DNA from 2 places in the Streptomyces sp. NPDC007808 genome. Region 1 is predicted to be linked to the other one. Evidence: riboswitches for the same ligand, from Rfam matches in the RefSeq annotation. Region 1 holds a riboswitch; the other holds the start of a gene.
What was found. A riboswitch is a leader RNA that binds a small molecule or an ion and turns the genes downstream of it on or off. The one in region 1 is predicted to bind glycine.

Region 1 (5,821 bases):
TTTTGGCTGTGGGCCCAGCTTAGGCGCTCCACCGGGAGAACCGTTGAGAGCTCGGGACTTGATGTGGTCTGCCGTCTGCGGGTGCGTCGTGGCCGGTCGCGCAGGTCCCCGCGCCCCGCCGGGGCGCTCGCCTGCGCGGCGCTCAGAAGTCCCGCTGGTAGAAGGGGCGGACCTGCCGGCGCATCCAGTCGATCACCGGGTCCTGGGCCACGTCCAGCAGCACCAGGTTGACCGGCCACCGGACCGGGCTGCGGCCCAGCGCGCGGGCGACGGCGTCCATGGGGGCCGCGCGCAGGTCGCCCTCCCAGTGGGCGAGTTCGACACCTATGAACATCACCGGGGTGGCCGTCTCGATCGTCGCCAGGCAGCGGCGGGCCGTGGTGACCACACCGGTGGCGGCGAACTCGGCCGAGGCGGCCGCGAGGAAGTCGACCGGGTCGTCCTGCCAGTCCGGCTCGTAGAGCTTGACGCGGCCTCCGGAGGCGACGCCGTCCAGGGGCGTGCGGCCCGCCCGGCACAGCTCGGCCACCGCCGCCGGGGGCAGGGGGACGCCGACCACGCCGTCCGGGTTGACGGCGATTCCCACCTGCGGGGGCAGACCGCGGGCGAACTCCACGGCGGGGGCGACGGCGAAGGACATGTGGGATCCGACGACCTGGCGGAACTGCTCCTCGGAGCTGAAGACCGGGACGTAGGCCTGGCCGCCGATCTCCAGCGTGGGCAGGTCGAGCGGGCCGCTGTGCGGGCCGCCGCCGCCCGGCAGGGGCACCCAGACGAAGCTGCGGCCCAGCACCTCGATGATCCGGCCGCCCGCCGTGGGCAGCCCGAGGGAGGCCGAGAGCACCTCCTCCAGCTCGTTGCCGGGCCAGCCGCCGTGCGGGTGGAGGTGTGTCTGTGCCGGGAAGTCCGCGGGGAGATCCGCTGGGATGTCCATCTGTCCGACCGCCTGCTGTGAACTTTCGTCTGTGGACCGAAAGGCTAGCCGGTGGCCGGCCCGCGCACGGATACGGCCGGTCAGCCGGTGAAGGCGATCCTGCGCAAGGTGTCCGCCGCCTCCCGGTCGATCAGCACCGCCGCGCCGCAGCCCCGGGGCAGGTGGCCCTTCTCGACCGAGCGCAGCAGCCGCGCGGCAGCCGTGCGGTGACGCAGGAAGGCGTAGCGGGAGACGCCCCGCCCCCGCTCGCGCTGGCCCTCAAGGGCCGTGTCCGGGGCGACGTCGAGCAGCAGCATGTGCAGGGTTCCGCCGCGCCGCCGGGCCTCCCGGGCCAGCCAGCCCCGCACCCAGGCCTGGGTGCCGCAGTCGTGCACGACGACGCCCTCGCCGGAGCGCAGGGCGCGGCGCAGTCCGGCGTAGTGCGCGAGGCGGACCAGGGGGCGGTAGACGGCATAGGGGAGGAAGCCGGGCATCCGGGCCTCCCAGCGGTCCCGGACGTCCTGGGAGTCGATACGGATGCCCTTCACCGTCCGCCGCATCAGCGTGGACTTGCCGCTGCCGGGCAGGCCCGTGATCACGACGAGGTCCTCGGGGGCGAAGAGCAGGGCGTGCGGGCTGTGGCCGGCGCGCTCCCGCAGATCGCGGACCACGGAGGCCGGGCGCGCCTCGCACGCCCCCCGGGCCGAGGTCGTGGGCTGCTTCGGCAGCGCGAGGCCCGAGGTCGTGGCGTACGCCGTCGTCCTGTCCACCGTGATCGTCCTCCCCTGGGGCGGTTCACGAGTCCCGTCCCCGTCGAGTGTAAAGAGAAGGTAATGCCCGGTGTCTCTCGTTTCAGTCCTCTTACAGCAACAAGCCTGCTACAGGGTGCTGTGTACGCCTGTGTACTCGCCGCGGCCCCTGTGAACCACCCCCCTGACGCAGTGCGGGGATGCGTGCAATGATGTCCGCGCCAACTGCATACCGGCCGTTTGAATCCGCGCGGGAGAGTCCCTGGCAGTGCATCGCCGGGGCGCCGAAGGAGCAAGTCCCTCCCTTGAATCTCTCAGGCCCCGTTACCGCGCGGGCGAGGCACATCTGAAAAGCGGGCCGCACCCCCCTCGTCGAGGGCGGGCGCCGCCCCACCCAAGGTGCAAGCCATGGACCCCCGCGGGTCATGGCGAACCTCTCAGGTTCCGATGACAGATGGGGAGGACCGACCTCGCCCTCACGCATCTGGGAGACGACCGACCGTGAGCAGTACGCCACTCCGTCACACCGCGCTCGATGCCCTGCATCGCTCGCTCGGCGCGACGATGACCGACTTCGCCGGCTGGGACATGCCCCTGCGCTACGGCTCCGAGCGCGACGAGCACATCGCCGTGCGGACGAAGGCCGGGATCTTCGACCTCTCCCACATGGGCGAGATCACCGTCACCGGTCCGCAGGCCGCCGCCTTCCTGAACCACGCCCTGGTCGGCAACATCGCCTCCGTGGGTGTCGGCCGCGCCCGCTACACCATGATCTGCCGGGCCGACGGCGGCATCCTCGACGACCTGATCGTCTACCGGCTCGCCGAGAGCGAGTACATGGTCGTCGCCAACGCCTCCAACGCCCAGATCGTGCTGGACGCGCTGACCGAGCGGGTGGCCGGCTTCGACGCCGAGGTCCGCGACGACCGGGACGCGTACGCGCTCATCGCCGTCCAGGGCCCCGAGTCCCCCGGCATCCTGAAGTCGCTGACCGACGCCGACCTCGACGGCCTGAAGTACTACGCCGGACTGCCCGGCACCGTCGCCGGCGTGCCCGCCCTGATCGCCCGCACCGGCTACACCGGTGAGGACGGCTTCGAGCTGTTCGTGAAGCCGGAGCACGCCGTCGAGCTGTGGCAGGCACTGACCAAGGCGGGCGAGGGCGTCGGCCTGGTCCCCTGCGGTCTGTCCTGCCGGGACACGCTGCGCCTCGAAGCGGGCATGCCGCTGTACGGCCATGAGCTGTCGACCTCGCTCACGCCCTTCGACGCCGGGCTCGGCCGGGTGGTGAAGTTCGAGAAGGAGGGCGACTTCGTGGGGCGCGAGGCCCTGGAGCGGGCCGCCTCCCGTGCCGCGGAGAACCCGCCGCGCGTCCTCGTCGGCCTGGTCGCCGAGGGGCGTCGGGTGCCGCGGGCCGGGTACCCGGTCGTCGCCGGCGGCGAGGTCGTCGGCGAGGTCACCTCCGGCGCCCCCTCCCCCACGCTGGGCAAGCCGATCGCGATGGCGTACGTCGACGCGGCCCACTCGGCGCCGGGTACGGCCGGGGTCGGCGTGGACATCCGCGGCAGCCATGAGCCGTACGAGGTCGTGGCGCTGCCCTTCTACAAGCGGCAGAAGTAGACACTTGGCCGGAAGCAGAGACCGGCCGCACAGCAGTCACCGACAGCGACCCGTGCGTGACCTCGCGCACGTTTGCGCTGCTCATCCGGGTTTCCAGCACACCCCATTCCGCATCCCTCCCGCGCGTACAGGAGAATTCAGGCCATGAGCAACCCCCAGCAGCTGCGCTACAGCAAGGAGCACGAGTGGCTGTCGACCGCCGAGGACGGCGTCGCGACGGTCGGCATCACCGAGTTCGCGGCGAACGCGCTCGGCGATGTCGTCTACGCCCAGCTCCCCGAGGTCGGCTCGACCGTGACCGCGGGTGACACCTGCGGCGAGCTGGAGTCGACCAAGTCGGTGTCGGACCTGTACTCCCCGGTCACCGGTGAGATCACCGAGATCAACGAGGACGTGGTGAACGACCCGGCGCTGGTGAACTCCGCCCCCTTCGAGGGCGGCTGGCTGTTCAAGGTACGCGTCACGGAGGAGCCGGCCGACCTGCTCTCCGCCGACGAGTACGACGCCCACACCGCCGGCTGAGGAGTCGTAGCCCCTTATGACTGAGATGTCTGACAAGTCGCTTCTGAACACGCCCCTGCACGAGCTCGACCCGGCCGTCGCCGCCGCGCTCGACGCCGAGCTGGAGCGCCAGCAGTCCACCCTGGAGATGATCGCCTCCGAGAACTTCGCGCCGATCGCGGTCATGGAGGCCCAGGGCTCGGTCCTGACCAACAAGTACGCCGAGGGCTACCCCGGCCGGCGCTACTACGGCGGCTGCGAGCACGTCGACGTCGCCGAGCAGATCGCGATCGACCGGGTCAAGGAGCTGTTCGGCGCCGAGTACGCCAACGTCCAGCCGCACTCGGGCGCCTCCGCGAACCAGGCCGCCCTGTTCGCCCTGGCCCAGCCCGGTGACACGATCCTCGGCCTGGACCTGGCCCACGGCGGCCACCTCACCCACGGCATGCGGCTGAATTTCTCCGGCAAGCAGTTCAACGTGGTCGCGTACCACGTGGACGACGCCGGTCTCGTCGACATGGCCGAGGTCGAGCGGCTCGCCAAGGAGCACCGGCCGAAGGTGATCATCGCCGGCTGGTCGGCGTACCCGCGGCAGCTGGACTTCGCCGAGTTCCGGCGGATCGCCGACGAGGTCGAGGCGTACCTGTGGGTCGACATGGCCCACTTCGCGGGCCTGGTGGCGGCCGGCCTGCACCCGAACCCGGTGCAGTACGCGGACGTCGTCACCTCCACCACCCACAAGACGCTGGGCGGCCCGCGCGGCGGCATCATCCTCGCGAAGAAGGACTTCGCGAAGAAGCTGAACTCGTCCGTCTTCCCGGGCTTCCAGGGCGGCCCCCTGGAGCACGTGATCGCGGCCAAGGCGGTCTCCTTCAAGGTCGCCGCGAGCGAGGAGTTCAAGGAGCGCCAGCGCCGTACGGTGGAGGGTGCGAAGATCCTCGCCGAGCGGCTGACCGCCGCCGACGCCCGTGCGGCGGGGGTGAACGTGCTCTCCGGGGGCACCGACGTGCACCTGCTCCTGGTCGACCTGCGCGAGTCCGAGCTGGACGGCCAGCAGGCCGAGGACCGTCTCCACGAGGTCGGCATCACGGTCAACCGCAACGCGGTCCCGAACGACCCGCGCCCGCCGATGGTGACGTCGGGGCTGCGCATCGGTACGCCCGCCCTGGCGACCCGCGGCTTCACCGCCGAGGACTTCGCCGAGGTCGCGGACGTGATCGCCGAGACGCTCAAGCCGTCCTACGACGCCGAGTCGCTCAGGGCCCGGGTCAGGGCGCTGGCCGACAAGCACCCGCTGTACCCCGGTCTGAACAAGTAGTTCCTTTCCGTGGGGTGTCCCGCACACTGGTCGGTGAGCGGGCGGGGCACCCCGTGGAAGCCCTTCTGCACCACCCCGTATTGAGGAGTTCCCCGTGGCCATCTCGGTCTTCGACCTGTTCTCGATCGGCATCGGCCCGTCGAGCTCCCACACGGTCGGCCCGATGCGGGCGGCCCGCATGTTCGCCCGCCGCCTGCGCAACGAGGACCTGCTGCCCTCCGTCGCGTCCGTCCGCTGCGAGCTGTACGGCTCGCTCGGCGCGACCGGCCACGGCCACGGCACCCCGAAGGCGGTGCTGCTGGGCCTGGAGGGGGCCTCCCCGCGGACGGTGGACGTGGAGTCGGCCGACGAGCGCGTCGAGGCCATCAAGGCGGAGGGCCGGATCCGGCTGCTCGGCGAGCACGAGATCCCGTTCTCCTTCGACGACGACCTGGTCCTGCACCGCCGCAAGGCGCTCCCCTACCACGCGAACGGCATGACCCTGTGGGCGTACGACGCCTCCGGGGCTGAGCTGGTGTCGAAGACGTACTACTCGGTGGGCGGCGGCTTCGTCGTCGACGAGGACGCGATGGGCGCGGACCGGATCAAGCTCGACGACACGGTGCTGAAGTACCCCTTCCGCACGGGTGACGAGCTGCTGCGGCTGACGCAGGAGACCGGCCTGTCGATCTCCGCGCTGATGCTGGAGAACGAGCGCGCATGGCGCACGGAGGAGGAGAT
Region 2 (5,821 bases), on a different contig from region 1:
ATGTCGGCGACGTGCTCCTCGAACACACCGTGCGTCGACGGGTACGTGATCATCAGCACCGACAGTTCGTCCCGGTGCTTGTCGATCTTCGCCCGCAGGTCCTCGACGTCGATCTCGCCGTCGTCGGCCGTCTTGACGACAACGACCTTCATGCCGGCCATGACGGCACTCGCGGCGTTCGTGCCGTGGGCGGACGACGGGATGAGGCAGACGGTCCGCTGCTCGTCACCGTTGGCGCGGTGGTACCCGCGTACGGCGAGCAGTCCGGCGAGTTCGCCCTGAGAGCCGGCGTTGGGCTGAAGCGACACCTTGTCGTAGCCGGTGACCTCGGCGAGACGTTCCTCCAGCTCCCGGATGAGCGTCAGATAGCCCTGCGCCTGCTCGGCGGGCGCGAAGGGGTGCAGCCGACCGAACTCCGGCCAGGTGACCGGCTCCATCTCGGTGGTCGCGTTGAGCTTCATGGTGCACGAGCCCAGCGGGATCATGCCGCGGTCCAGCGCGTAGTCACGGTCCGCGAGCCTGCGCAGGTAGCGCAGCATCGCCGTCTCGGAGCGGTACTGGTGGAAGACCGGGTGGGTGAGATACGCGTCGCTGCGCAGCAGCGAGCCCGGGAGCGTGTCCGCGCTCGCCGCGTCCAGCGCCTCGATGTCGCCCTCGACGCCGAACGCCGTCCACACGGCACCCAGCTGCACCCGTGAGGTGGTCTCGTCGCAGGCGATGGAGACATGGTCCGCGTCCACGAGGTGCAGGTTCACGCCGTTCTGCCGGGCGGCGGCGACGACCTCGGCGGCCTTCGACGGCACACGCACGGTGAGCGTGTCGAAGTACGAGCCGTGTACGACCTCGACGCCGCCCGCCGCGAGCCCCGCGGCGAGCACGGTGGCGTACCGATGAGTCCGCCGGGCGATGCCCTTCAGCCCCTCGGGCCCGTGGTAAACGGCGTACATCCCGGCCATCACGGCCAGCAGCACCTGAGCGGTACAGATGTTGCTGGTCGCCTTCTCCCGCCGGATGTGCTGCTCACGCGTCTGCAGGGCCAGGCGGTACGCCTTGTTCCCGTCCGCGTCCACGGAGACACCCACGAGCCGCCCGGGCAGGCTCCGTGCGAACTTCTCCTGTACGGCCATGTAGCCGGCGTGCGGCCCACCGAAGCCCATCGGCACACCGAACCGCTGGGTCGTGCCGACCGCGATGTCCGCCCCGAGCTCGCCGGGCGACTTCAGCAGCGTGAGCGCGAGCAGGTCGGCGGCGACAGTGACGAGGGCACCGAGCTCGTGCGCCTGGTCGATGACGGGCTTGATGTCCCGTACGGCACCGGAGGCGCCCGGGTACTGCAGGAGCACGCCGTTGATCTCGCGGCCGGCGATCTCGGCCGGAATGCCGTCGCTGAGGTCGGCGACCACGACCTCCACGCCGGTCGGCTCGGCACGGGTCTCGATCACGGCGATGGTCTGCGGCAGCACATCGGCGTCGACCAGGAAGAGCCCCTTCTTGTTCTTGCCCATCCGCCGGGACAGCGCCATGGCCTCGGCGGCGGCCGTTCCCTCGTCGAGCAGCGAGGCACCGGAGGTCGGCAGACCGGTGAGGTCGGCGACCACGGTCTGGAAGTTCAGCAGGGCCTCGAGCCGCCCCTGGGAGATCTCGGGCTGGTACGGCGTGTAGGCCGTGTACCAGGCAGGGTTCTCCATGACGTTGCGCAGGATGACCGGCGGGGTGAAGGTCCCGTAGTACCCGAGTCCGATCATCGAGCCCAGCACCTGGTTGCGGTCGGCGAGCGACCGCAGCTCGTCCAGCACCTCGGCCTCGGTGCGCGCCCCGGGCAGTTCGAGGGAGTCGGCGTTCTTGATCACGTCCGGCACCGCGGCGGCGGTGAGCTCGTCCAGCGAGCCGTACCCGACCTGCGCGAGCATCTTGGCCCGAGCCTCATGATCAGGGCCGATGTGACGCTGCTCGAAGGGGATTCCCTGTTCGAGCTCGGAGAGCGGAATGCGGTGGGCGGTCATTGCGGAGGCCTCCTGGTCTGACGCGACCTTCGAGGGGCACCACGGCACGGGTACCCGAACGGCCTCCCCCTCTGTCATCTCGACCTGAGAGCTTCACCGGGTCGCCACAAGGCTCCCGGCTTTCACCGTCGGTGAGAGCGGAAGCCGTCGACACCCGCCCTGCTTTCCAGAGTGACCTCGTCCGTGCGGTACGTGGGCCTGAGAGATTCCGGGGAGGATTTGCTCCTTCGGCGCCTCCGATGGTGTCTGGAGGACTCTCCCGCACGGGGTCAGCAGCCGTCTGCAAGCCTACCAGCGGGGTCAACGCACGTACCTTCGAGTGGCCACTCTCACCAAAGTGCCTTTTCGTAGTGCTTACGGATGAGTTGCGACCAAGTGGAGGGCCCGTGCAGACCGACATCGATCCGCGCAACCTGATCGGCCGCAAGGCCTTCGACCGCAACGGCACCAAGATCGGCACCATCGACGAGGTCTATCTCGACGACGCGACCGGAGTACCGGAGTGGGCGGCGATACGCACCGGCCTGTTCTCCCGGGACGCCTTCGTCCCCCTGGAGCCCAGTGAACTGGTCGAGGGCAGCCTTCGCGTCCCCTTCGACCGCGCCCTGATCAAGGACGCCCCCGACTTCGGTGTGGGCCGCCACCTCTCCCCGGAACAGGAACTCCAGCTCTACCACCACTACGGCCTGAACGTGGCCCCGCCGCCCTCCGTGCCGGACCGGGACTTCGGCAACCTGGCGGGCTCGGAGGACACCTGACCCCGCCCGCACCGCGAGTCCACGCCCGCACCCACAGCGGCCTCCCCCAGCCGACATCCCGTACCCCGGTCCACTCCACCGAGCCGTCCTCCTGCGCTTGGCCCGAGCAACCCTCGGTCGGCCATCCCACCGGCCCCGCGAGCTCCCCTGACCCACCGATCCTGTGGCCGGTCGTGCCGTCAGGGCAGCACGGGCCGCCACGGACGGCGCCCGCGGCAGCCGCACGAACGCCACACCCGCCCCGCCCAGGAGGACGGGTACGCCCTCACGGGTACGACCGGACCCCAGCGCCTCAGCACCCCTGACCCGGCACCACAGGTTCCACGCCCGCTGCCGCCCCCTCAGCCGGCGCTCCCCCGGGTCTTCGCGCCACCAGCGGCAACGGATCCGCCGATTCCAGCGCCGGATCATCGACCCGGAACGTCCGCACCCGCCCCGGCTCCGACTCGGGCGTCTCGAACCGCACGGTGACCCGCCCCAGCCCGCTCCCCTGCACCCACCCGTGTCCGAACTCGGCGTGCCGGACATCGTGCCCGGCAGCCCACCGCCGCTCCACGGGCGTCACCTCCCGCTCCTGCACGGTCTGCTCGGGCTCCCCCTCCTCGTCGGCGTGCTCCACCCGTACCCCGGCCGCCTGCGCGAAGAGATCCTCCTGCGTGTAGTCGGCGAGGCCGGTCACCCCGACACCCAGCAACCGCACGCCCCCCGTCGTGTCCACGGAGTCCAGCAGCCGCGCAGCGGCCTCCCGCACCACGGCGGGGTCATCCGTCGGTCCCCGCAGCGTCTCGGACCGGGTCAGGGTGGAGAAGTCGTACCGCCGTACCTTGAGCACGATCGTCCGACCGGACAACCCGGCCGCACGTAGTCGCCGCACACACCGGTCGGCCAGCCGCTGCACCTCCACACCCACCCGAACCCGGTCATGGATGTCCACGTCATACGTGTCCTCGACCGACACCGACTTGGCCTCCCGCTCAGCCACCACGGGCCGCTCGTCGTGCGCCAACGCCATGGCGTACAGGGCATGCCCATGGGCCTTGCCCAGCAGCCGAACGAGTTCGTCCTCCCCCGCCTCGGCGATCTCGTCCACCGTGTGGATTCCGGCCCGCCTCAGATGGTCACCTGTCGCAGGCCCCACCCCCGGCAACGTCCGCACCGGCATGGGCCCGAGCAACGCCCGTTCGGTCCCCGGCTCGATCACGACCAGCCCATCCGGCTTCGCCTCCTCCGAGGCGATCTTCGCCAGCATCTTGGACGCCGCCAGCCCCACCGACCCCGCGAGCCCGGTGACCGCGCGTATGTCGGCCCGCAGCTTCATCCCCACCAGCCGCGCCGACTCCTCGTCCCAGGCCGCTCCGCCGGCCTCCAGATCCACGAAGGCTTCGTCCAGACTCAACGGCTCCACCAGCGGCGACAGCTCCCGCAGCAGCTCCATCACCTGCTCGCTGATCTCGCGGTAGATCCCGAAGCGTGGCACGAGGTACGCCGCGTTCGGCGCCAGCCGGCGCGCCTGAGCCATGGGCATCGCCGAGTGCACCCCGAACACCCGGGCCTCATAGGACGCGGTGGCGACGACTCCCCGCGGCCCCAGCCCGCCCACGATCACGGCCTTCCCGCGCAGGCTCGGCTTGGATGCCTGCTCCACCGAGGCGTAGAAGGCATCCATGTCGAGATGCAGGATCGTGGGCGCGTTTCTCACATCTCCGATGCTGCCTCACGCCACTGACAATGCCCCTGCCCAGCTCACCGGAGCCGCCCATTCGACCAGGGCGGAACCCCTCGGCCTGCGGCCGCGGGCCGCGCACGCTGCTCAGACGGCCCGGTTTCGCCGCCGCGCCAACTCGTCCGCCGGGTTGTGCCCGACCAACGTCTCCCCGGTGTCGATCCGCTCGCCGTGCAGCTGCGACAACGCGCTCTCCACGTCCCGCCACACCACGCCCACGGCGATCCCGAAGATCCCCTGGCCTCCTTGGAGCAGCGCGTGGACCTCGTCCGGCGACGTGCACTCGTACACCGTCGCACCGTCACTCATCAGCGTCAGGCGTTCGAGGTCCCGGAAGCCCTGCTCCCGCAGATGCTGCACAGCCGTACGAATGTTCTGCAGCGACACACCGGTGTCGAGGAACCGCTTGACGATCTTCAGGACGACGACGTCCCGGAAGCTGTACAACCGCTGCGTCCCCGACCCGTAGGCGGGCCGCACGCTGGGCTCGACGAGCCCGGTCCGCGCCCAGTAGTCCAGTTGCCGATAGGTGATGCCGGCGGCCGCACATGCCGTCGGACCGCGATAGCCGATCTGCTCGGACGCCATGGCCGTCGCCTCTCCGCTGGTCGGCACGGCCGTGGGTCGCTGCGGAACATGATCGGCCGCGTTGGAGTGCTGGGGGTATCCCATGCTCGAACGCAGCTGAGAGCCTGAGGGAGGGTACGGACCGCTCTCCCCGAAACCGCGTCCCGGGGCACCCCCACCCGTACCGTCGCCGCTGCTTCTCACGCCGACCTCCGTCCTTGACCTGCCTTCTCGACGGTAGGCAGTCACCAGGGGTGCGTCAACGATCGCCACACTCGGCACGCCGAGTGATAATCACCCTAGGAGTGGTTTCCCGCACCCCACCGCGGGGAAAGGCTAGCCGAATGCGCTCGAAGCAGGCCGCAGGACGCTCTCGCTCGCCGCTGGCAAATGCCGGCATTTGAGCTGGAACCGGCCGGGGGCCGCCCGTCACAGAGGTGAGCCCGGGCCGCCCCGCCGCCTCACTGGCTGCTGGTGCCGAAGTCCTCGGGCGAGATCTGGTCGAGGAACTCGCGGAACTTCTCCACCTCGTCCTCCTGCTCGTCCGGAATCGCGATGCCCGCGTCGTCGAGCACTCCGTCACTGCCGTAGATCGGCGTTCCGGTGCGCAAGGCCAGCGCTATGGCATCCGACGGGCGGGCGCTCACCTCGACGCCGCTGGCGAAGACCAGCTCGGCGTAGAAGACGCCCTCACGCAGGTCCGTGATGCGTACTTCGGTGAGCTCCTGGCCGACGGCCTCCAGCACGTCCTTGAACAGGTCGTGGGTCAG

Region 2: linked by a shared signal. The riboswitch ahead of gcvP (aminomethyl-transferring glycine dehydrogenase) and the one ahead of gcvT (glycine cleavage system aminomethyltransferase GcvT) in region 1 are both predicted to bind glycine.

What each region holds. Positions count from the first base shown of each region.
Region 1 is NZ_JBIAEQ010000003.1:270,847-276,667, forward strand. It holds gene ACFYNL_RS13000 (enhanced serine sensitivity protein SseB) at 143-934, opposite strand; gene ACFYNL_RS13005 (AAA family ATPase) at 1,015-1,683, opposite strand; glycine riboswitch at 1,904-2,002, shown strand; gene gcvT (glycine cleavage system aminomethyltransferase GcvT) at 2,164-3,282, shown strand; gene gcvH (glycine cleavage system protein GcvH) at 3,427-3,804, shown strand; gene glyA (serine hydroxymethyltransferase) at 3,830-5,101, shown strand; gene ACFYNL_RS13025 (L-serine ammonia-lyase) at 5,196-5,821, shown strand, end outside.
Region 2 is NZ_JBIAEQ010000001.1:7,619-13,439, reverse strand. It holds gene gcvP (aminomethyl-transferring glycine dehydrogenase) at 1-2,003, opposite strand, end outside; glycine riboswitch at 2,180-2,275, opposite strand; gene ACFYNL_RS00060 (PRC-barrel domain-containing protein) at 2,390-2,761, shown strand; gene ACFYNL_RS00055 (DNA polymerase IV) at 3,054-4,460, opposite strand; gene ACFYNL_RS00050 (MerR family transcriptional regulator) at 4,572-5,255, opposite strand; gene ACFYNL_RS00045 (bifunctional nuclease family protein) at 5,513-5,821, opposite strand, start outside.